Regions from separate parts of the Brucella anthropi ATCC 49188 genome, predicted to be linked through region 1. Evidence: predicted binding sites of a transcription regulator. Region 1 holds the regulator's gene; the other holds the start of a gene.

Region 1 (11,495 bases):
ATGCTGGGTGGTCGTGTGGGACTTGCCGACCATTTGATTATCGGTTCGCGCGTGCAGATTGCCGCAGCGAGCGGCGTTATGAATGACATACCCGATGGCGAGCGCTGGGGCGGTATTCCCGCTCGGCCTATCAAGCAGTGGTTCCGAGATATCGCGAACATACGTAGCATCGGGCAATCGAGAAAGGAGCAATCCTCTGATGAGTGATGCAAATCAGACCAAGCTGGAAGCAGCAGATATCCAGGATCTTCTGGCAGTGCTGCCGCATCGCTATCCATTTTTGCTGATCGACCGGATTGTTGACATTGACGGCGACGTCTCCGCAACCGGCATCAAGAATGTGACGATCAACGAGCCGCATTTCACCGGACATTTCCCTGAAAAGCCGATTATGCCGGGCGTATTGATTGTCGAAGCCATGGCACAGACGGCGGGCGCTATTTCTCTGCTTCAGCGCAAAACCGGGCGCCCTGGCGTGGTCTATTTCATGACTATAGATAATGCCAAATTCCGTCGCCCGGTCATACCGGGAGATCGACTTTTGCTTCACGTAAAGAAGATCAAGCAACGCGCAAATATCTCGAAATACGAATGCATTGCCGAAGTCGATGGTGTAAAGGTTGCGGAAGCTGAAGTCGCTGCCATGATCAGTACAGCTGAAGAAAGCCAGTGAGCATATCAATGAAAGAAACATTTATTCACCCCACCGCTCTTGTTGAGCAGGGTGTGGAACTGGGGCAGGGTGTGTCTGTCGGCCCCTTCTGTCACATTCAGTCTGGCGCCGTCATAGGCGACAATTCGGAATTGATGAGTCATGTAGTGGTGACTGGTGCAACGACACTTGGCACAGGTGGAAAGGTTTATCCGCACGCTGTTCTGGGTTGCGACCCGCAGAACAACAAGCATAAGGGCGGCCCAACGAAGCTGAACATTGGCGCAAATTGCCTGATCCGCGAAGGCGTGACCATGCACAAGGGGTCAGACAGCGCACGTGGTTACACTTCGGTTGGCGACAACTGTTCGTTCCTGGCTTACGCGCATGTGGCACATGATTGTGACATTGGCGACTACGTCACCTTCTCCAACAATGTGATGATTGGTGGCCACACGACAATCGGACATCACGCTATTCTGGGTGGTGGTGCCGCTATTCATCAGTTTGTGCGCGTTGGGCATCACGCTTTCGTTGGCGGCATGGCTGCGGTTGTAAGCGATCTTATCCCGTACGGCATGGCGATTGGCGTGCACGCTCATCTCGGTGGATTGAACATCGTCGGCATGAAGCGTTCCGGTATGGAACGCAAAGAGATTCATAATCTCCGTCATGCAGTTCGGATGCTGTTTGATCGCACAAAGCCCATTCGGGATCGTGCAAAGGACGTTCTGACTGCGATACCGGATTCTCCGGCTGTGATTGACATGATCGACTTCATCAATGTCGATACCAAACGTGCCTACTGTACACCTCCGCTCGATGCGGTCCATGGTGGGGCCGGGCATGACAGCGGCGAAGATTGAGCAAATACCGCGTCTTGCAGATGATGCGGGACGCGTTGCAATTATCGCCGGTAATGGCCTGCTGCCGATCAGTGTGGCGGAGGCCCTTGAGGCTGCGGAGAAGAAGCCATTCCTCGTACCGTTGCGAGGGGAGGCTGATCCGGTACTCTACAAGTACGAGCATCAGGAAATCTCCATCGTAGAGTTTGCAAAGCTCGTGCGGTCCATGAAGGCTGCCGGTGTGGATCGCGTTGTCCTCGCTGGTGGCGTGACAAGCAGGCCCCATGTCAGTGATCTGAAGTTTGACTGGCCTACTCTGCGCGCAGTGCCTTACGTTTTACGTGCGCTGGGACAAGGCGATGATGCTCTTTTACGTGCATTTATCGGTCTGCTGGAGTCCTTCGGTTTCAAAGTTGTCGGGGCTCACGATGTTGTTCCGAATTTACTTTCCCCATCGCCAGCTCAAATTTTGACGCGAAATGCACCGGACGCGCGAGAACGTCATAATCTTGAACTTGCAATGGAATCTGCGCTTCGTCTGGGTGATCTGGATGTCGGGCAGGGTGCTGTTGCGGTTGGCGGACGTGTCGTTGCGCTCGAAGGGGCGGAAGGCACAGATCAAATGATAGAGCGTGTGCGCGAGTTACGTGCAGCTGGCCGCATACCTCGGCGTGGCGGTGTTCTCGTCAAGATGGCGAAGCCGCGACAGGACGAAAGAGCAGACCTTCCGACTATCGGAATTTCTACGATTGATAATGCCGTAAAAGCGGGATTATCAGGAATAGCTGTTGAGGCAGGCAGGACATTCATTCTAGGCTTCGGTGAAACCATCGCGGCGGCCAATGCAGAAGGCCTTTTCATAGAGACGGTCAGTCGCGAGAAAAAGGATATCAAGAAGTGAACACCACCAGCCGGCCATTGAAAATAGCAATAGTGGCCGGTGAAGAATCCGGTGATCTTCTAGGTGCCGACCTTATTGATGCGTTGCGGAGCCAGACAGACCAGTTGGTTGATATCATCGGTGTCGGTGGTGATCACCTTGCAGCCCGGGGAATGAAGTCTTTTTTTGATCCGCACGAGATTGCGCTTATGGGGCTGGGCGCAATTCTGAAGAACTTACCGGGTCTAATGCGACGTATTGGCCAGACCGCTAGAAGCATCATCGCTGAGAAACCGGATTGCGTACTTCTGATTGACAGTCCGGAGTTTACACATCGCGTTGCCAAGAAGATCAGGGCTGCAAATCCATCGATTCCCATCGTGAAGTATATCGCACCAAGCGTGTGGGCCTGGCGGTCGCAACGCGCACGGGCGATGAAAGCCTATTTCGACCATGTGTTGACTATTCTTCCATTTGAGGTGGAGGTCATGCAGCGGTTAAGCGGGCCGAGTGCCACTTATGTCGGACATCGCCTTTCTAGTTATGAACCGATACTGCGGGCACGGGCTGAACAAAAAACTCTGGAAGCGCGACGGACTGTTGAGTCCCGAAAAACATTGCTCGTTCTGCCGGGGTCTCGTCGGACTGAAATCCAGATGCTCATGGAACCGTTCGGGCAGGCTGTTGGTGAATTAGCTGCCCGGGTCGACAAGCTTGACGTCGTTCTGCCGACACTGCCACGCATTGAGGAAATGGTTCGCGATCTTTCAAAGGACTGGGCTGTCAAACCGCTTATTGTGCTGGGTGATGAGGAAAAGTGGAAAGCTTTTTCTAAAGCCGATGCGGCGCTTGCCGCTTCAGGGACGGTTTCGCTGGAGCTGGCTCTATCGCGCATTCCAAGCGTGCTTTCCTATAAGGCGGACTGGTTCGCACGCAAGTTTCTGATGCCCAAGATCACGATCTGGAGCGCTGCCTTGCCAAATATCATCGCCGACGAGCCGGTCGTTCCTGAGTATTTTAATGAGTTTGTCCGTCCGGGAATGCTTGCACGCAACCTTGAACGGTTGATGCGGCCTGGATCGGCACGTCAGGCGCAGCTGGACGGATTTGATAAAGTTGCGTTGATCATGGCGACGGAGCAACCCTCCGGCGAGATCGGGGCGCGCGTCATTCTGGAACTGGCAGGCAATTCCAAGAGCTGATTTTGACTGTAGATTGAATACGAAAAACCCCGGTTGTTTTGGCAACCGGGGTTTTTATTATAGTCTGATACTTACTTACGCTTTGCGAGCGGCACGTAATCCCGCTCGGGAGCGCCGGTATAGAGCTGGCGCGGACGGCCGATCTTCTGCTGCGGATCTTCGATCATTTCCTTCCACTGTGCGACCCAGCCGACGGTGCGGGCGAGAGCAAAGAGAACCGTGAACATTTCGGTCGGGAAGCCGAGAGCCTTCAGCGTGATGCCGGAGTAGAAGTCGATGTTTGGATAAAGCTTCTTCTCAATGAAGTATTCGTCCGTCAGGGCGATCTTTTCCAGTTCCATTGCAACGTCGAGCAACGGATCGTCCTTGATACCCAATTCGCCCAGAACTTCATGGCAGGTCTTCTGCATGATCTTGGCGCGTGGATCGTAGTTCTTGTAGACGCGGTGACCGAAGCCCATCAGACGGAACGGATCGTTCTTGTCCTTTGCACGGGCGATGAATTCTGGAATGCGGTCCACAGAACCGATTTCAGCCAGCATGTTGAGCGCAGCTTCATTTGCGCCGCCGTGGGCAGGGCCCCAGAGGCAGGCAACGCCGGCAGCGATACATGCAAACGGATTGGCTCCAGAAGAACCGGCAAGGCGCACGGTCGAGGTCGAGGCATTCTGCTCATGATCTGCGTGGAGAATGAAGATGCGGTCCATTGCACGAGCCAGAACCGGATTGACCTTGTAATCCTCGCATGGAACGCCAAAGCACATGTGCAGGAAGTTCGACGCAAAATCGAGGTCGTTCTTCGGGTACATGAACGGCTGCCCGATATGGTACTTGTAGGCCATGGCGGCAAGCGTTGGAACCTTGGCGATCAGACGGATCGACGCGACCATACGCTGATGCGGGTCGGTGATGTCGGTCGAGTCATGATAGAAAGCCGACATTGCACCAACGCAGCCAACCATGACTGCCATGGGATGAGCGTCACGACGGAAGCCCGTAAAGAACTTCGTCATCTGTTCGTGAATCATCGTGTGGCGTGTCACACGGTAGTCGAAGTCAGACTTCTGCGTCGCGGTAGGCAATTCGCCGTAGAGAAGCAGATAGCAGGTTTCCAGAAAATCACCGTGTTCGGCAAGCTGATCGATCGGGTAACCACGATAGAGCAAGGTGCCTTCATCGCCATCGATGTAAGTGATCTTGGATTCGCACGATGCCGTGGACGTGAAACCGGGATCGTACGTGAACATCTGCGAGTTTTTGTAAAGTGGACCGATATCGACGACGTCTGGTCCGACAGTGCCTTGTCGTACAGGCAGGTCGAATGTTTTGCCTTCTAGTGTAAAGCTGGCTGTCCTATCTGACATCGTGTTTCCTTTCATGTCCACTTTGCCGCCCGCACGACGGCAGAATTGTAATCGTCGTTATAATTTGTCTTTTATCTCTTGGAATGGTCCCTGCCCCTATGGGGACCATCAGCGTTTAGCGCATTATCCTAACGATTTTGCCCGTCAAACTATCCCAAACGGTTCGCGATGCAATGCGTAATTTGAACTATTTACGCCGGTTTTGTCACGTCAGCGTGAATGTTCCCACCTTAACCGATTTGATCGCGAATACGTCCGAGAGACTCTTCACGTCCAAGGACGAAAAGCACGTCGAACACACCCGGAGAGGTGGCGCGACCGGTCAGAGATGCACGTAATGGCTGTGCGATCTTGCCCAGTTTCAGGCCGGTTTTTTCTGCGTGAGTCCTTACGACGCCGTCAAGAGATTCAACGGTCCATTCGCCAGCTGCTTCCAGATCCGGGAGTACGGATTTGAGCACGGCCCGGCCTTCGTCGTTCAGGAGAGAAGCTGCCTTTTCGTCAAGATCAAGCGGGCGGGCAGCAAAGATGAATTTCGAACTATCAGCCAGTTCCACCAAAGTTTTGGCGCGGTCCTTCAGGCCCGGCATAGCGGCAAGCAATTGTGTGCTTCGCTTGTCGTCGAGAGCGTCGGCAATTTCCTTGCCACCCTCGATTTCCGGCAGAACAGCGATAAGCGCATCATAAAGCGCCTTATCGTCACTGGCGCGCATATAGACGCCATTGATTGCCTCAAGCTTCTGAAAATCGAAGCGAGCTGCACCCTTGTTGATATCCTTCACATCGAACCATTCGATCATCTGTTCGGTCGACATGATTTCGTCGTCGCCGTGGCTCCAGCCGAGACGTACAAGATAATTGCGCAGAGCAGCAGGCAGATAACCCATCGCACGGTAGGCATCCACACCCAAAGCGCCATGACGCTTGGAGAGTTTTGCACCGTCCGCACCATGAATGAGCGGGATATGCGACATTTGCGGCACGTCCCAACCCATTGCATCATAGATGACTGTCTGCCGCGCAGCATTGGTCAGATGATCGTCGCCGCGTATGATATGGGTCACGCCCATATCGTGATCATCGACAACGACTGCATGCATGTAAGTCGGCGTACCATCGGAACGCAGAATGATGAAATCGTCCAGGTCTTTGTTCGGGAAACGCACATCGCCCTGCACTGCATCCTGCACGAGAGTTTCACCTTCCTGCGGTGCCTTGATCCGGATGACCGGCTTTACGCCTGCAGGCGCTTCTGACGGATCGCGATCACGCCAGCGACCGTCATAGCGCGGCGGACGGCCTTCTTCGCGTGCTTTCTCGCGCATTTCGGCCAGTTCTTCTGGTGTTGCATAGCAATAATATGCCTTGCCGAGAGCGACGAGTTCTTCTGCTACTTCGCGATGGCGAGGTGCGCGCTCGAACTGAGAGATGGCATCGCCGTCCCAGTCCAGACCAAGCCAGGTCAAGCCATCAAGAATGGCAGCCGTCGCGGCGTCGGTGGAACGTTCCCGGTCGGTGTCTTCGATGCGCAGCAGCATCTTGCCACCGCTGTGCTTGGCATAAAGCCAGTTGAACAAGGCAGTGCGCGCACCACCAATGTGCAGATACCCCGTGGGCGAGGGGGCAAAACGGGTAACGACCGGTTTCGACATGATAGCTCCACTATGTCGTGCGCCTTTTTAGAGCAGCGGCAAATGCCGGAGACACAGGCGCGAACTTGAATTCCAATGCCTGCGCGAGAATGCCCGGCAGGTAATCGGGGTTCGTTATGCGAACCCACTCGATTTCGGCTGCGGTTCATGTAGCATAGGCAGCAATGTGCGCAAGGGCCTCGCATCCCTTTCGCGCGAATGTGCCGTCGTTCTTTCGGGGTATTCCGGCGGTTGGGCCAACTTTTGCGGTCAGGCGGGGGCATGACAGGCATCAGGGAAGCGAGCGATATAAACGAACGGGCGCTTGTGAAAAGCATGCCCGACGGCTTCGTGCGCGCTTTGTTGCCAGAGGTCTGGCCTCCAAATGATGTCGAGATTCCGGTAAATCCACTGCCGGTCAAGCCTCCTGCGCCGAGCTTGCGTGAACGACTTCTGTCTATACCGTCGGTCACAGCGCGACAGTTCAATGCTGCGGTCGAAACTGAAGCGGGACGCGGTGTATTTTTTCTTCTGCTGCCGGTTTTTGCCGGTGTTGGCGCAATCATCTATTTCACGCTCTCATTCGAACCGGCATGGTTACCGCTTTTGTCCATGCTCGGTATCGCCACTATCTTGCGAATTGCGACGCGCAAGCAATTCGCCGCTGCCCAAGGCGTGACATTGGCAATCGCTCTGCTGGCGGGGTTTGTGGTCGGCAAATGGGAAACGGAACGTCGTGCCACGCCGATGCTGGGCTCTGACGTGGCAACACGTGTAACGGGTCGGGTTGTCGCTCTTGAATATCAGGACAATGGCAGCTGGCGGATAACACTTGATGTGCTCCAGACAGAGCGTCCAAAACTCCGTTTTCCACCGAAACGCATTCGTGTCAATGCGCGGGACATACCGGCGTCAACGAGCATTGGCGGCGGACTGGCAGGTTTCGTGCGATTGCGTATTCCGTCGGGTCCGGTTCGCCCGGGTAACTACGATTTCTCGTTTCATGCCTATTTCAATGGTATCGGTGCCAATGGTTTCTTTCTCGGAACACCCAAAGTGGCGACGGTTTCTCAGCCAGACGAACTGACTGCGGAAATCTCCCAGTGGATCGCCATGTTGCGCGTGCGGGTGTCTGAACGAATCGAGGAAGTGATCGGTGGCGAGGACGGCAGTGTTGCTTCGGCGCTTGTGGCAGGTACGCGTGCAGGGATCAGCGAGCGGACAAATGAAGACCTGCGCAAGGCGGGGCTCGCACATATTCTGTCGATCTCGGGCTTGCATATGGCGCTTGCCGCTGGCGTTATCATGCTGACGTTGCGATCTGTCTTCGCGCTATTTCCGGCTTTCAGTGTGCGGCATCCCGTGAAGAAATATGCGGCCTTTCTCTCCCTGTTGAGCTGTACCTTCTATCTTGCCATGTCAGGTGCGGATGTCGCTGCACAACGAAGCTATGTGATGATTGCAGTGATGCTCGGAGCTTTGCTGGTAGACCGAGCGGCCATCAGCATGCGCAATCTGGCGATTGCGGCCATCGCTATGATTGCAATTTCGCCGCATGAGATACTGGGACCGAGTTTTCAAATGTCTTTTTCGGCTACGGCTGCGTTGATTGCCGGTTATGCCTGGTGGAGCGAGCGCAACGCGATCAGGCAGGTTGGCACGGAAGAACGTGGGAAGACCGCCTATAGCTTCGCTGGAAAAGTCCTGAAGCCGATCACTGCGGCGGCGGCTACTTCGCTCATCGCCGGATTGGCAAGCGGGATTTTTGCAGCTTATCACTTCAACAATACAGCGCCGTTTGGTCTGGTAGGAAATGTCCTCGCTGAGCCTGTAATAGCTCTTCTCGTGATGCCGTTTGCCGTCTTTGGTCTTGTACTGATGCCATTGCAACTGGACTGGGTACCTTTGCAGATAATGGGCTGGGGTATTTTTGCAGTCAGGCACATTGCTGCCTTTGTTGCAAAGTGGTCACCAGATGGCAATCCTGGAGCCATGCCCGCACTCACTATCGTTCTCTGGGCCATTGCGCTCGTTCTGGTTATTGTTCTGTCGACCAGATTGAAGGCGCTGGCGCTGCCCTTCATCGTTCTGGGGTTTGCCGTTTTCGTCAGGGAGCCTTTTCCTGACATCGTGATCTCGGAAGATGCCAAACTGGTGGGTGTTCGGCTCGCAGACGGGAAGTTCGCAGTCAATCGAAGCCGACAGTCACAGTTCACAATCGACAATTGGAAAACCGCTTATCTGGTGGAAGAGTTCATCGCGCCGCCATCCGGCAAAAACAAAAAGCGAACTGATGGGGACGGGTTCGAATGCGAAGATGGACTTTGCACGATCAGTCTGCGTGATGGTCGTACACTAGCCTACACCGCAGATGTCGCGATGCTGGAAATAGCCTGCAACATCGGCGATGTGGTTATTCTCGCCGTTTCCGGCAAAGATCCGGCGTGCGGACGTTCCACTATCCTGAGTATCAGCAAACAGGAACTGGCGCTAAAGGGAGCCGTCGAGATCAGGCTCGGAGAAAGGCCAGATAAAAATCGATCTCTCAAGGCTATATCGGGCGACACCTACGACGTCGCAAAGCCCGAGATGAGCCAGCAAACATCTGAATTGCAGCCGGAGGACCGAATTACCTATGCAATTGATGCGCCAAGTCGTCCTTGGCATTTGCACCGCATCCATTCGCGTCCAGCACGTGGCTTGTCCGAGCGCGAGTACAAACCAAAATCCCACTCCGCTCAAAATGCCGGAGTTTGTTCATCAGGTGTTAGCGATGAACCAACGCGCTGCAACTAAATAAAGAATGGTTCCACGTTTCTGTTCTTAACTGGAACCGCCCCATTGTTTGAACTCGGAGCTTATCTCCAAAGCCGGCTACACTACGATCTAGTAGCGGCGGATCAGGCCCACAAGCTTGCCCTGCACACGAACGCGATCCGGGCCAAATATTCTGGTTTCGTATGCCGGGTTTGCGGCTTCCAAAGCGATGGATGCACCCTTGCGGCGAAAGCGCTTCAAAGTCGCTTCCTCGTCATCGACAAGTGCCACCACGATTTCGCCAGGGTTTGCGGAATCACCGCGTTTAATGATGACGGTGTCACCATCAAAAATGCCGGCGTCGATCATTGAATCACCTCTGACCTCAAGCGCGTAATGCTCGCCCGCACCGATCATTTCGGGCGGAAGGCTGAGGGAGTGTGTTTGATTCTGGATTGCTGAAATCGGTACACCCGCAGCAATTCGCCCCATGACCGGTACGGATACAGTTCCAGACGTGTCGTCATTGGTAGCCACGGGAGCGGGGCGTGCCGGTGGCGGAGGTGTTTTGCCCAAGCTGCCTTCGATAACGCTGGGAGCGAACTTCTTTTGTGCGTTGAGGCCCGGAGCGATGGAATCCGGCAGACGTAACACCTCAAGCGCACGCGCCCTGTTCGGCAGACGGCGAATAAATCCACGCTCCTCAAGGGCGGTGATCAGACGATGGATACCCGATTTTGAAGCCAGATCGAGCGCTTCCTTCATTTCATCGAAAGACGGGGGAATGCCCGTTTCTTTTAGACGTTCATGAATGAACAGCAGAAGCTCGTGCTGTTTACGGGTTAACATGCGCGACACCCTCCCGGCCAAGAATCGAGAAAAACAAAACCAGAACGAACACTATATGTTCCAGTCTTGTTCTGCAATGGTTTTAAAACCATTAACGCTCAGGGTGAGATTGAACGGAATATTTCAGGGCAAGACCATCACGGGCACGGCATGTCAGATGCTGCTTCGAATAACATATATTTTATTATGACTTAGGTCTGTTTTCTCAAGCTTTAGTGAGGGCGAGAATTGCGCTCGATCTATAGCATGAGAACGCGACAATCATCGCCAACAGTGGCAGCAGGAGCGTTTTCATCCCTGATGAGAAGCGCTTTTGAACCGACGAGAGCTGAAAGCATGGACGAATCTTGGACCGGAAACGGCTTTGCGGTCAGCGTTCCGTCAGGGTTTGATTCGATTGTGGCCCGGATATAATCGCGGCGGTGGTCATTCGCAGGCAGGTCAGTGCCCAGCTTTGCAGGTCGGATATCGGCATCGAGGTTCGTTCCGGCAAGCTTGGCGACGAGCGGACGGAGAAAAACGAGGCTGCATACCAAGCTCGAAACGGGATTGCCCGGTAGGCCGATGACATGCACGATCTTGCCGTTCACTTCGATGCGCCCATACATCAGGGGCTTGCCGGGCCGCATGGCGATCTTCCAGAAGTCGAGATTGACGCCCTGTTTCTGCAGTGCTCCATGCACAAAATCCCGGTCACCGACGGAAGCGCCACCGATCGTTACCAGAATGTCGATGCCGCTTTGCAGGCTGTCTGCTATTGCCCGTTCGATTTTGGCAGGATCATCCGGAATGATCCCTTTATCATGTGGCGCTCCGCCGGCTCGCCTTACTATCTCGGCGATTCCAACGCTGTTCGATGCAACAATCTGGTCTTTTCCGGGTGTTTCCCCCGGCGGAACCAGCTCATCGCCGGTCGCAATGATTGCTATTTTGGGCTTTTGAAAGACGTCGATTCTCGCATTGCCACTGGCCGCTGCCAGCGACAGGGCCGCAGCATCCAGCGCCCGCCCGCTCGGAATGACGATGTTATCGGGTGAAAAATCGAGGCCTGCGCGGCGTATATGTCGTCCCGGTTCTATGCCTTCGTGAACGGTTAGCCGGTTATCCGAGCGCTCAGTGTGTTCCTGAATAACGATCGTATCCGTGCCTTTGGGCAGTGGCGCGCCGGTGAAAATCCGGACCGCCTGACCAATTCCCGGTTCACCTTCGAAGCGATTGCCCGCTGCCGATTCGCCGATGATGTCGAACTCGACGGGATAAGAGATGTTGTCTGGCGCGATCAGGGCGTAACCGTCCATGGCCGATCCGTCGAACG
Region 2 (11,495 bases), 180 kb from region 1:
CAGCGCCTGCCTCCCCGGATATAGCCGAAGCTCTTGAGATCGAGCCTGGTTCACCTGTCCTGCGGCTGGAAACCTTGCACAGCGCCGACGGACGCCCCGTGTCGCGCGCAACACTCTGGATCAGTGCCGAACAATTTCCGGAAATTGCCGAGGATTATGCGGAAAGCGGTTCCGTCACCGTGGCTTTCCGAAAAGCAGGAGTTGCCGACTACTTCCGTAAATCGACAATCATATCCGCCCGCCATGCGGATTCGGATGATCTGAAACATTTGAAGCTTTCGCCCGGCGCCATTGTACTGACGGCCAAGGCGATCAATGTGAATACCGATGGAGTGCCGATCCAGTATTCGCTGACACGGTTTTCAGCGGATAATATGGAGTTTTCTATCGACACGTATCCCGGTGACCCGCAGATGAATGACATGAACTGAATCGTGCTGGCACTGAACTGCTCTCGAAGCTGTTATGAACGCGCTCAATCCAGACAGGAAATTTCCAATGACCGTGACCATTTTTCATAATCCAAAATGCGGCACCTCGCGTAATACACTGGCAATGATCCGTGCCAGTGGCAAAGAGCCCGTCATCATCGAATATGTGCAGAATCCACCCACGCGGGAACGTCTGCTCGGTCTGCTGGCGGCAATGAACATGACACCACGCGAACTATTGCGCGAGAAAGGTACACCCTATGCCGAACTCGGGCTGTCCGATCCGAAATGGACTGATGACGAGCTGATCGATTTCATGATGGCTCATCCGATTCTGATCAACCGGCCCATCGTCGAAACGCCGCGCGGCACCAGGCTTTGCCGTCCCTCTGAGCTGGTTCTGCCGCTTCTGGAAAACCCCGTCGCATCATTCACCAAAGAGGACGGTGAGCAGATTACATCTGAGGGCAAGTCGCGCTGACGAACTTGCAATCAGACATCATGCTTCCTAGAGAATTGGAAGTATGATCCAATAGAAAAAGCGCTGTAAAACAGCGCCTTATCAAATTTAACTTATAAACTGGATTATATCCGTTCTCAGAACGGAATTTCGTCGTCCAGATCGCGCGAGAAGCCACCGCTGCCGCCACCCTGATTGGATGGGCCGGACGAGCCGAAATCACCGCCGCCACCGGAATAGTCAGACATCTGGTTACGGTTGCCGCCACCGCCGCCGAACGAACGGCCTTCACCGCCGCCTTCACCACGGCTATCGAGCATCTGCAGTTCACCACGGAACTTCTGCAGCACGACTTCCGTCGAATAACGGTCATTGCCGTTCTGATCCTGCCACTTGCGGGTCTGGAGCGCGCCTTCGATGTAAACCTTGGCACCCTTCTTCAGATATTGTTCCGCAACCTTGGCGAGGTTCTCATTGAAGATGACAACGCTGTGCCATTCGGTGCGGTCCTTGCGTTCGCCGCTCTGGCGATCGCGCCAGCTTTCCGACGTTGCAATGCGCAGATTGGCAACCACGTCGCCGGAATTCAGACGACGAATTTCCGGATCGGCACCAAGATTGCCGACCAGAATGACTTTATTGACGCTACCAGCCATCGAAAATTACTCCGGGTCTTGCATGCACACTCTTTCCGCACTGCTTCGCGCGGACAAGAGGCACTTTTCAAATGAAAGATCAGGCGCAACAATGCGCCATCACCAGAAACTCATATGTTCACCTTACAGGACTGGCTCAAAGCGTGCTCAATCCGGGCCGGTGAATTCTTCAATGTCCACAGAGTTTATGTTCTTGTTTTGTTCAAAATGCAACCTTCCGACATTAAAAAGCCTTGCGTTCGCCATAAATTTCAGTGGGTTTTTGCACCGTTTACCGCGCTGATAATGCAGTTTGCCTCATTTCAGGGGCTGAAACTGCATCTGCCTTAATTTCAAAACAGCCTTGCCGACAACCTTCATAAAGCAATAGCTGCCTGCGCTTGGCAAACGGGATCAGCTTCCAAGGAAAAGCCCTGCCGCTCACTGTATCTTTGGCGCGCAGGGCTTGGGGTTTGAGCAATGCTCATGTGTCGACATTAATTCGTCGGCAGGTCTTTTCGGATCACAAAGGCGCACGGCCATTTGCATTCCGCGCAAATTCAAATTGTCGGCAATCACACTTTCGATCAACGAGGCATCATTCCTTGCGAAAAGATGCTGCCGCAACCGAAACGGATTGTGCTTTCATCTCTGTGAAAGCTAGGCACTGTAGTCAGGTGGACTCATGCTCCTTAACCTCCCTACTGGGTCTCCCCGCCTCCTGCGGACCTCTTGCCGATGCCGTGTCATCCCACCGCGGCACCTCTCCGCTATCAGCGAGTAAGGGTAGTCTGCTCCTGTCAGGAGTGACAGTCAACGCTCTTGCGTTCACATTTCGTATCGCCTATCAGAAGGCTGGTTGTTCGATATTTGTTCTAATGATAAGAGTGCACCGATGAATGACCGGAGCCCCCTTCTTATTGGAGGGTTTCACCCCATATTAGACACCGGCGCGACGTGTTTTACCATTCGGCGCCCGTTATCCATGGCATCATGAGCAGGCAGGACGCGGAATGAGCGATCAGAAATTCATTTCCATACGTGGCGCGCGCGAACACAATCTGAAAAATGTCGATCTCGATCTGCCTCGCGACAAGCTGATCGTGATGACGGGGCTTTCCGGCTCGGGCAAATCCTCGCTTGCCTTTGATACGATCTATGCGGAAGGCCAGCGCCGTTATGTCGAAAGTCTTTCGGCCTATGCGCGCCAGTTCCTCGAAATGATGCAAAAGCCGGATGTCGACCAGATCGACGGCCTCTCTCCTGCCATTTCCATCGAGCAGAAGACGACGAGCCGCAATCCGCGTTCGACGGTCGGCACCGTCACCGAAATCTACGACTATATGCGCCTGCTCTTTGCGCGCGTGGGTGTGCCCTATTCGCCTGCGACCGGCCTTCCCATTGAGAGCCAGACCGTTAGCCAGATGGTTGATCGGGTCATGGCGCTGGAAGAAGGCACGCGCCTTTATATCCTCGCGCCCATCGTTCGTGGCCGCAAGGGCGAGTACAAGAAGGAGCTGGCAGAGCTTCAGAAGAAGGGCTTTCAGCGCGTCAAGGTGGACGGCACCTTCTATGAAATCGCCGACGTTCCGGCGCTGGACAAGAAATACAAGCACGACATCGATGTTGTGGTGGACCGTGTCGTGGTGCGGCCTGACCTGTCGACCCGCCTCGCCGACAGTCTTGAAACATGCCTCAAGCTTGCTGAAGGTCTGGCCGTCGCCGAGTTTGCTGACAAGCCGCTGCCGCCTGAAGAAACGGCTGAAGGTGGTGCTGCCAACAAGTCGGCCAACGAAACGCATGAGCGCATTCTGTTTTCGGAAAAGTTTGCCTGCCCGGTTTCCGGTTTCACCATCCCAGAAATCGAACCGCGCCTGTTCTCATTCAACAACCCGTTCGGCGCCTGCCCGACCTGTGATGGTCTCGGCACGCAGCAGGCCATTGATCCGAACCTGATCGTTCCCGACGAAACGGCAGTGTTGAAGGACGGCGCGATTGCCCCATGGGCGCGGTCTTCGTCGCCCTATTACAATCAGACGCTGGAAGCGCTTGGCAAAGCCTATGGCTTCAAGATCGGTGCGCGCTGGGTTGATCTTTCGGAAGAAGCCCAGCAGGCCATTCTCTATGGCACCAAGGGCAAGGAAATCACCTTCCAGTATGATGACGGCCTGCGTTCCTACCAGACGACGAAGCCTTTTGAGGGCGTGATCCCCAATCTGGAACGCCGTTGGAAAGAGACCGATTCCGCCTGGTCGCGCGAAGATATCGAGCGCTTCATGGCCTCGACCCCCTGCCCTTCCTGTAACGGCTACCGCCTGAAGCCGGAAGCGCTTGCGGTCAAGGTTGGCATGAAGCATGTTGGCGAGATCACGGAAATGTCGATCCGCAAGGCCGACGCCTGGTTCCGCGACATTGATAGCAGCTTTAACGACAAGCAGCGCGAGATTGCCGCCCGCATCCTCAAGGAAATCCGGGAGCGCCTGCAGTTCCTCAATGATGTCGGCCTCGACTATCTGACGCTGGCGCGCAATTCCGGCACGCTGTCGGGCGGTGAAAGCCAGCGTATCCGTCTTGCCTCGCAGATCGGTTCCGGCCTGACCGGCGTGCTTTACGTGCTGGATGAACCATCCATCGGCCTGCATCAGCGTGATAATGCGCGTCTCCTCGACACGCTGCGCCATCTGCGCGATCTCGGCAACACGGTCATCGTGGTCGAACATGACGAAGATGCGATCCTGACCGCCGACTATGTGGTCGATATCGGCCCTGCGGCAGGTGTCCATGGCGGCAAGATCATCGCTCAAGGGTCGCCGCAGGACGTGATGTCCAATGCGAACTCGCTGACCGGCAAATATCTGTCAGGCGCGATGGAAGTTGCCGTTCCGGCGGAACGCCGCAAGATTTCAAAGTCCAAGCGCATCAAGGTCGTCGGCGCGCGTGGCAACAATCTGAAAAATGTCTCGGCGGATATTCCGCTTGGAACCTTCACCGCCGTCACTGGCGTTTCAGGCGGCGGCAAATCCACCTTCCTGATTGAAACCCTGTTCAAGGCCGCTTCGCGCCGCATCATGGGTTCACGTGAGCATCCGGCGGAGCATGACCGCATCGAGGGGCTGGAATTCCTCGACAAGGTGATCGATATCGACCAGTCGCCGATTGGTCGTACGCCTCGTTCCAACCCGGCAACCTATACCGGCGCCTTCACGCCGATCCGCGACTGGTTTGCGGGTCTGCCGGAAGCCAAGGCGCGCGGTTATCAGGCGGGGCGCTTCTCGTTCAATGTGAAGGGCGGACGCTGCGAGGCCTGTCAGGGCGACGGCGTCATCAAGATCGAGATGCACTTCCTGCCGGATGTCTATGTGACTTGTGATGTCTGTCACGGCAAACGCTACAACCGCGAAACGCTGGAAGTCCTGTTCAAGGGCAAGTCCATCGCCGATGTGCTGGATATGACAGTCGAGGAAGGTGCGGAGTTTTTCTCCGCCGTGCCTGCCGTTCGCGACAAGATGGAAACGCTCGTCAAGGTGGGTCTCGGCTATATTAAGGTCGGCCAGCAGGCGACGACGCTTTCGGGTGGTGAAGCGCAGCGCGTGAAGCTTGCCAAGGAACTGTCACGCCGCGCAACGGGCCGCACGCTCTATATTCTGGACGAACCGACAACCGGCCTGCACTTCCACGATGTGGCCAAGCTGCTTGAAGTGCTGCACGAGCTGGTGGAACAGGGCAACACAGTCGTTGTGATCGAGCATAATCTCGAAGTCATCAAGACTGCCGACTGGGTCATCGACCTTGGACCGGAAGGTGGCGATGGCGGCGGCGAGATTGTTGCCGTGGGCCGTCCGGAAGACATCGTGCAGGAGAAACGCTCCTACACCGGCCACTTCCTCAAGGAACTGCTGGAACGCCGCCCCAAGCGCAGTTCAGAGGCTGCCGAATAAGCGGCAGGCAAAGAGAGTTATCGGAAGCCGGGCCCAGTGCCCGGCTTTTTTGCGGATACTCCTCTGTCTGAGCGGGCAAGGACCTGAGAATAAAAGCGTTAGTCGCTTTATAACGGCCAGCGCGGTCACATCATGTTCTGAGGTAATATACGACTTTCTAATACTCCGGGTCTGTTCCCGATCTCGAATTTATACGCCGGGACTCATAGCTTGTTCACGCCCGGCAAGACTGCGTTCTGAATGGCTTCTGCGACATATGCGAGGTTCGTTTGCGGTCGAAGGTTCGGGTAACGGAGATCCAGAACAATGGCTTATGACGAACTCAGAACCAGATTGCGCGGAGTAACAACCGCTCTTGTTACCCCATTTGAAAACGGAGAAGTGGCGCACAAGGCTTTCGCAGAGTTGGTGGAGTGGCAGATTGGAGAAGGCATCCATGCTCTTTCTCCCTGTGGCACGACCGGAGAGGCCCCAACTCTCAATACGGCGGAAAAGATCAGCCTCATCAAAGCCTGTGTTGACGTCTCTGCAGGGCGTGTACCCGTTGTTGCAGGAACAGGCACCAACGATACTCTATCGACAATTGCATTGACGAGCGCTGCAGCTGCCTGCGGTGCTGACGCCGCCCTGATTGTGACGCCATACTATAACTGCCCGTCTCAGGAAGGCTTGTATCGCCACTTCGAAGCCGTGGCTCGCAATGTCCAGATACCAATCATCCTTTATAATGTCCCGAAGCGAACCGGCGTTGATCTTTCTCTGGAAACTATCGAACGGCTGAGTGAACTCCCGACCGTCATTGGTATCAAGGACGCGACTGGTGAACTCGACCGGCCCAAACGCATCGTTCGTCGTATAGACGATCGGCTGATACAACTATCAGGACATGACGCGACCGCCGTTTCCTTCAATCTTGAGGGGGGAGACGGAATGATTTCAGTCATATCGAATGTGCTTCCAGCAACCACTGTCGAACTTTACGAAGCCTGTAAGCGAGCCGATGCCTGCGCTGCCAGAACGCTCGGCTTCAAATTGAAGCCTCTTCTGACTGCCATGGAACAGGATACCAATCCCGTTCCGGTGAAGTACGCCTTGCACCATCGGCGCGGTCTGTCACCGGATGTACGGCTGCCGTTGGTTGGCGTCAGCGAAGAAACCGCCAGCGCCATTCGTCGGGCCTGTGCTGCCATTGACCATGTGGAAGAAACACCCTCGGCGCTCATAGCGCAGCATCAGCAAGCGGTACTTTCCATCACACTGGCGGCGCGCTGAAACACCGCCAGCCTAGCCCCCCAGCAATTGAAACATTCGTGCAACCATCAGAAGTGAGGTTTCGATCATGTACGGAAAATTGGGCCTGTTTTTACACCTGAGCAAAGCAAAGCATACGCATGCAGGGTCCCGGAACATCAGTTCAGCCATTACCGAGGAAGAATTGCGCCAGGACATCAGCATACTGCTCCGCTTGATGACCGTGATTGGAGCCGGCGTTCTGGTGACGTTCCTCATCATGCAACTTACACAGTGAATGCGGTTACGTCTCTGGATGGAGCACTCGCTATGACCACAAAAAACCAGAGAAACGCCGCAGTTCCACTGCCGCGCTTTATCGTCGACAAGGAAGCCGCACGGCGCTGGGTCGTCTATGACCGGCTGGGACTTGTCGGGGGACTTTTCACAGATCGCGTATCAGCACTGCGTTTTGTGAAGTCCATTTGCGATACGCGACCTGCTGCTACCTACAGACTTTCCCGTAAAGGGGCATTGTGCACCGATATGATCTTCGGGAAGCGCACTTCCCTGCTGAAGATCGTCCGCTAGTCCATTGAGCCGCCAAATGGTGTCATTTGGCGGTACAATCTCGTAACATCAGCCGAGCATTCTTTTACTCATGAAAAACCCGGATATATTTTTCGACTGGCTGCTACCATTGGCAGCCGTTTTCGCACTGGCCAGAATCCTGACGGATATTTTTGGTTCTTAGAAGCCCACATCCGGTTGCAAGCACTCATTCACGCTTACTACATTTACGAAAAAAGCCCGGCAATGCCGGGCCTTCTCGACAGCCATTCGCGATCATGCCGCAATGGCTGGAAATTTAACGTCACGATCCGTTCGAAGAGCTTTCACTCTCCAGATCATGATTAGCCGTTTACGGCGTCCTTCAGGCCCTTGCCAGCCGAGAACTTCGGCACATTGCGAGCCGGAATAGCAACTTCCTTGCCGGTCGATGGGTTACGGCCGGTCGAGGCAGCGCGATGCGAAACGGAGAAAACGCCGAAGCCAGGCAGACGGACTTCTTCACCAGCCTTCAGGGCGCCGGTAACAGCGGCGAGTACGGCGTCAACTGCAGTACCGGCATCAGCCTTCGTCAAACCGCCCTTTTCCGCAACTGCGGCAACCAATTCGTTCTTGTTCATTGGCATTTCCTTTCTTTATCTACCGGAACGGATAACGTGACCGGATTGGTCGGAGTTTATTCAAATCGTTTCACAAACCAAGCCTGTCAACGTGAAAAAACCCCGGAAAACCGGGGTTAAACACAGAAATGCCGGGCAAATTGCCCGGCATTTCAATTGTTGGTCCTGATAGACGCCTTCCAGCGGGGCAATCTGACTGAAACAGAATCGCCCGCTGGACGTTCATTTCGGTGCATTACCTGTAAGCAAACCGCTTCGCACGTTTGCCGGAAATGCCTTAATGAGCGGTCGTGGCCCCTGCTTCTTCCTCGACCGAAGGCACGGTCGCCGGGGTTGCCGGCTCGGTCCATTCAATCGGCTCAGGTTCGCGAACCAGAGCATGCTTGAGGACTTCACCCACGCGAGACACCGGAACGATCTCAAGACTGTTCTTCACATTGTCCGGAATATCCGCCAGATCCTTGGCGTTTCCTTCCGGGATCAGAACCTTCTTGATGCCGCCGCGCAGAGCTGCGAGGAGCTTTTCCTTCAGGCCGCCGATTGGCAGGACACGACCGCGCAGGGTGACCTCACCCGTCATTGCGATGTCCTTGCGAACCGGAATGCCGGTCAGCACGGATACGATCGCCGTGACCATGGCGATACCGGCGGACGGACCGTCCTTCGGCGTAGCCCCCTCCGGCACGTGCACGTGGATGTCGCGCTTGTCGAACAACGGAGGTTCGATGCCGAAATCGATGGCACGCGAGCGGACATAGGAAGCCGCTGCGGAGATCGATTCCTTCATCACGTCGCGGAGGTTACCCGTGACGGTCATGCGGCCCTTACCGGGCATCATGACACCTTCGATGGTCAGCAATTCACCGCCAACTTCCGTCCAGGCAAGACCTGTCACAACGCCAACCTGATCTTCGCCGTCGATCTGACCGAAGCGGAACCGCTCGACACCCAGATAGTCGGAGAGGTTCTTTTCGGTGACTTTCACCGACTTCTTCTTCGACTTCAGGATTTCGGTCACGGCCTTACGTGCCAGAGTCATCAATTCGCGTTCGAGGCTACGCACACCTGCTTCCCGCGTGTAGAGGCGGATAACATTGCGCAGCGCATCGTCCGTGACCGAAAACTCCTTCGGCTGCAGGGCATGATCCTTGATTGCCTTCGGCAACAGGTGCCGCTTGGCGATCTCGAGCTTTTCATCCTCGGTGTAGCCGGCGATACGGATGACTTCCATACGATCCAGCAATGGACCGGGGATGTTCAGCGTATTTGCCGTCGTCACGAACATGACGTTCGACAGATCATATTCCACCTCAAGGTAGTGATCCATGAAGGTCGAGTTCTGTTCCGGATCCAGCACCTCAAGCATGGCCGATGACGGATCGCCGCGGAAATCCTGGCCCATCTTGTCGATTTCATCGAGCAGGAAGAGCGGGTTGGACTTCTTCGCTTTCTTCATCGACTGGATGACCTTGCCGGGCATCGAACCGATATAGGTACGGCGGTGACCGCGGATTTCAGCCTCGTCACGCACGCCGCCGAGCGACATACGGACATATTCACGGCCGGTAGCCTTGGCAATCGAACGTGCAAGCGAGGTCTTGCCGACGCCGGGAGGTCCGACGAGGCAGAGGATCGGGCCCTTGATCTTGGTCGAGCGAGCCTGCACCGCGAGATACTCGACAATGCGCTCCTTGACCTTTTCAAGACCAAAGTGATCGTCGCCAAGTACGCCTTCGGCAAAGTTCAGGTCCTGCTTGATCTTCGACTTCTTGCCCCACGGAATGGACAGCAGCCAGTCGAGATAGTTGCGGACGACCGTTGCTTCGGCAGACATCGGGCTCATGCTGCGCAGCTTCTTCAGCTCAGCCTGGGCCTTTTCGCGGGCTTCCTTGGAGAGCTTGGTCTTGTTGATGCGCTCTTCGAGTTCAGCCGCTTCATCGCGACCGTCCTCGCCATCGCCAAGCTCCTTCTGGATCGCCTTCATCTGCTCGTTGAGATAGTATTCGCGCTGCGTCTTCTCCATCTGGCGCTTGACGCGGCTGCGGATACGCTTCTCAACCTGGAGAACCGAAATTTCGGCTTCCATGAAGGAAAGTGCCTTCTCAAGGCGCTCGCGCACCGAGAGGATCGACAGCATTTCCTGCTTCTCGGGAATCTTGATCGCGAGATGCGAGGCAACCGTATCGGCAAGCTTCGAATAGTCGTCGATCTGGCTGGCAGCGCCAACCACTTCCGGCGAAATCTTCTTGTTCAGCTTGACGTAATTTTCGAAATCGGAAACCACCGAGCGGGCAAGCGCCTCGATCTCGACGGCATCTTCTTCAGGCTCCGGCAAAGCCGCAGCATAGGCCTCGTGATAATCTTCGCGGTCGGTAAACTTGGAAACCTTGGCGCGCGCCGTGCCTTCGACCAGCACCTTGACGGTGCCGTCCGGCAGCTTCAGGAGCTGCAATACGTTGGCAATCGTGCCGACTTCATAAATCGCGTCCGGTGCCGGATCGTCATCGGCAGCGTTTTTCTGGGTGGCAAGCAGAATCTGCTTGTCCACGCCCATCACTTCCTCCAGCGCGCGAATGGACTTTTCGCGGCCGACAAAAAGCGGAACGATCATATGCGGGAAAACGACGATGTCACGCAACGGCAAAACGGCATAGAGCCCGTCCGAACCGCCCGCTTCAGAACCACCCAATGGGGTCTTCTGTTCAGTACCCGTCATAACTTAAGTCCTTTCTCAGGTCTTTCAACCTGACTGCCACGTCCGCGCCCCCTTTCATCATGAGGCAGGTCACGAATGTGCTTCGTTCCATACTTGGAGAGCCGAACCCGGCAATTCAATAGCCTCGATCGGGACGGCTTTCATAGAATCGTCATCTATCCTGCGCTGTACCGTCATTAAGTACAATATCTAGCTTAGGCTGTACCCCGATTGCTGCGCCTGCAATAGTGACAGGATCAGCCCGGCGCAAGTTTGCACATGAAAAAGGCCGCTTGCGCGGCCTTTTTGTGGATTAGGTGCCCCCGCTTAAGCGGAAACATTACCCTTTTCATCCTGGCGCTCGGCATAGATATAGAGCGGACGGGCGCTGCCATCCACCACATCGCCGGAAATGACCACTTCCTGCACGCCTTCCAGCGTCGGAAGCTCGAACATCGTGTCGAGCAGGATCTTTTCCATGATCGAACGCAGACCGCGTGCACCCGTCTTGCGCTCGACCGCCTTGTTGGCAATGGCTCGCAGGGCGTCGTCGTGGAAGCTCAGCTCGACACTTTCCATGTCGAACAGGCGCTGATACTGCTTCACGAGCGCATTCTTCGGCTCGGTCAGGATCTGCACCAGAGCATCGACATCGAGGTCTTCGAGCGTCGCGATCACCGGCAGACGACCGACGAATTCCGGAATGAGGCCGAACTTCAGAAGATCTTCCGGCTCCAGCTCCCTGAAGACATCACCGATGCGGCGCTCATCGACCGAACGAACGGTGGCGCCGAAGCCGATGGACGTCTTCTCGCCGCGTGCGGAGATGATCTTGTCGAGACCGGCAAATGCGCCGCCGCAGATGAAGAGGATGTTCGTCGTGTCCACCTGCAGGAATTCCTGCTGCGGATGCTTG

The links. Region 1 encodes LexA, which represses DNA repair genes until DNA is damaged. Its sites were predicted from a motif close to TGTTCNNNNTGTGTTCNG; they were not measured.
Region 2: ssb (single-stranded DNA-binding protein) is a predicted target of LexA. The motif match lies at 1,736-1,753, and genes of this name have one in related genera.

The regions. Positions count from the first base shown of each region.
Region 1 is NC_009667.1:2,129,916-2,141,410, forward strand. Features, by position in the region: gene lpxD (UDP-3-O-(3-hydroxymyristoyl)glucosamine N-acyltransferase) at 1-207, shown strand, start outside; gene fabZ (3-hydroxyacyl-ACP dehydratase FabZ) at 200-673, shown strand; gene lpxA (acyl-ACP--UDP-N-acetylglucosamine O-acyltransferase) at 682-1,518, shown strand; gene OANT_RS10585 (LpxI family protein) at 1,499-2,398, shown strand; gene lpxB (lipid-A-disaccharide synthase) at 2,395-3,579, shown strand; gene gltA (citrate synthase) at 3,651-4,943, opposite strand; gene gltX (glutamate--tRNA ligase) at 5,174-6,595, opposite strand; gene OANT_RS10605 (ComEC/Rec2 family competence protein) at 6,857-9,370, shown strand; gene lexA (transcriptional repressor LexA) at 9,461-10,180, opposite strand; gene OANT_RS10620 (molybdopterin molybdotransferase MoeA) at 10,420-11,495, opposite strand, start outside.
Region 2 is NC_009667.1:2,308,574-2,320,068, forward strand. Features, by position in the region: gene phnF (phosphonate metabolism transcriptional regulator PhnF) at 1-431, shown strand, start outside; gene arsC (arsenate reductase (glutaredoxin)) at 499-912, shown strand; gene ssb (single-stranded DNA-binding protein) at 1,029-1,547, opposite strand; gene uvrA (excinuclease ABC subunit UvrA) at 2,540-5,464, shown strand; gene dapA (4-hydroxy-tetrahydrodipicolinate synthase) at 5,771-6,736, shown strand; gene OANT_RS11430 (hypothetical protein) at 6,804-6,992, shown strand; gene OANT_RS11435 (hypothetical protein) at 7,025-7,285, shown strand; gene OANT_RS11440 (HU family DNA-binding protein) at 7,609-7,884, opposite strand; gene lon (endopeptidase La) at 8,162-10,600, opposite strand; gene clpX (ATP-dependent Clp protease ATP-binding subunit ClpX) at 10,907-11,495, opposite strand, start outside.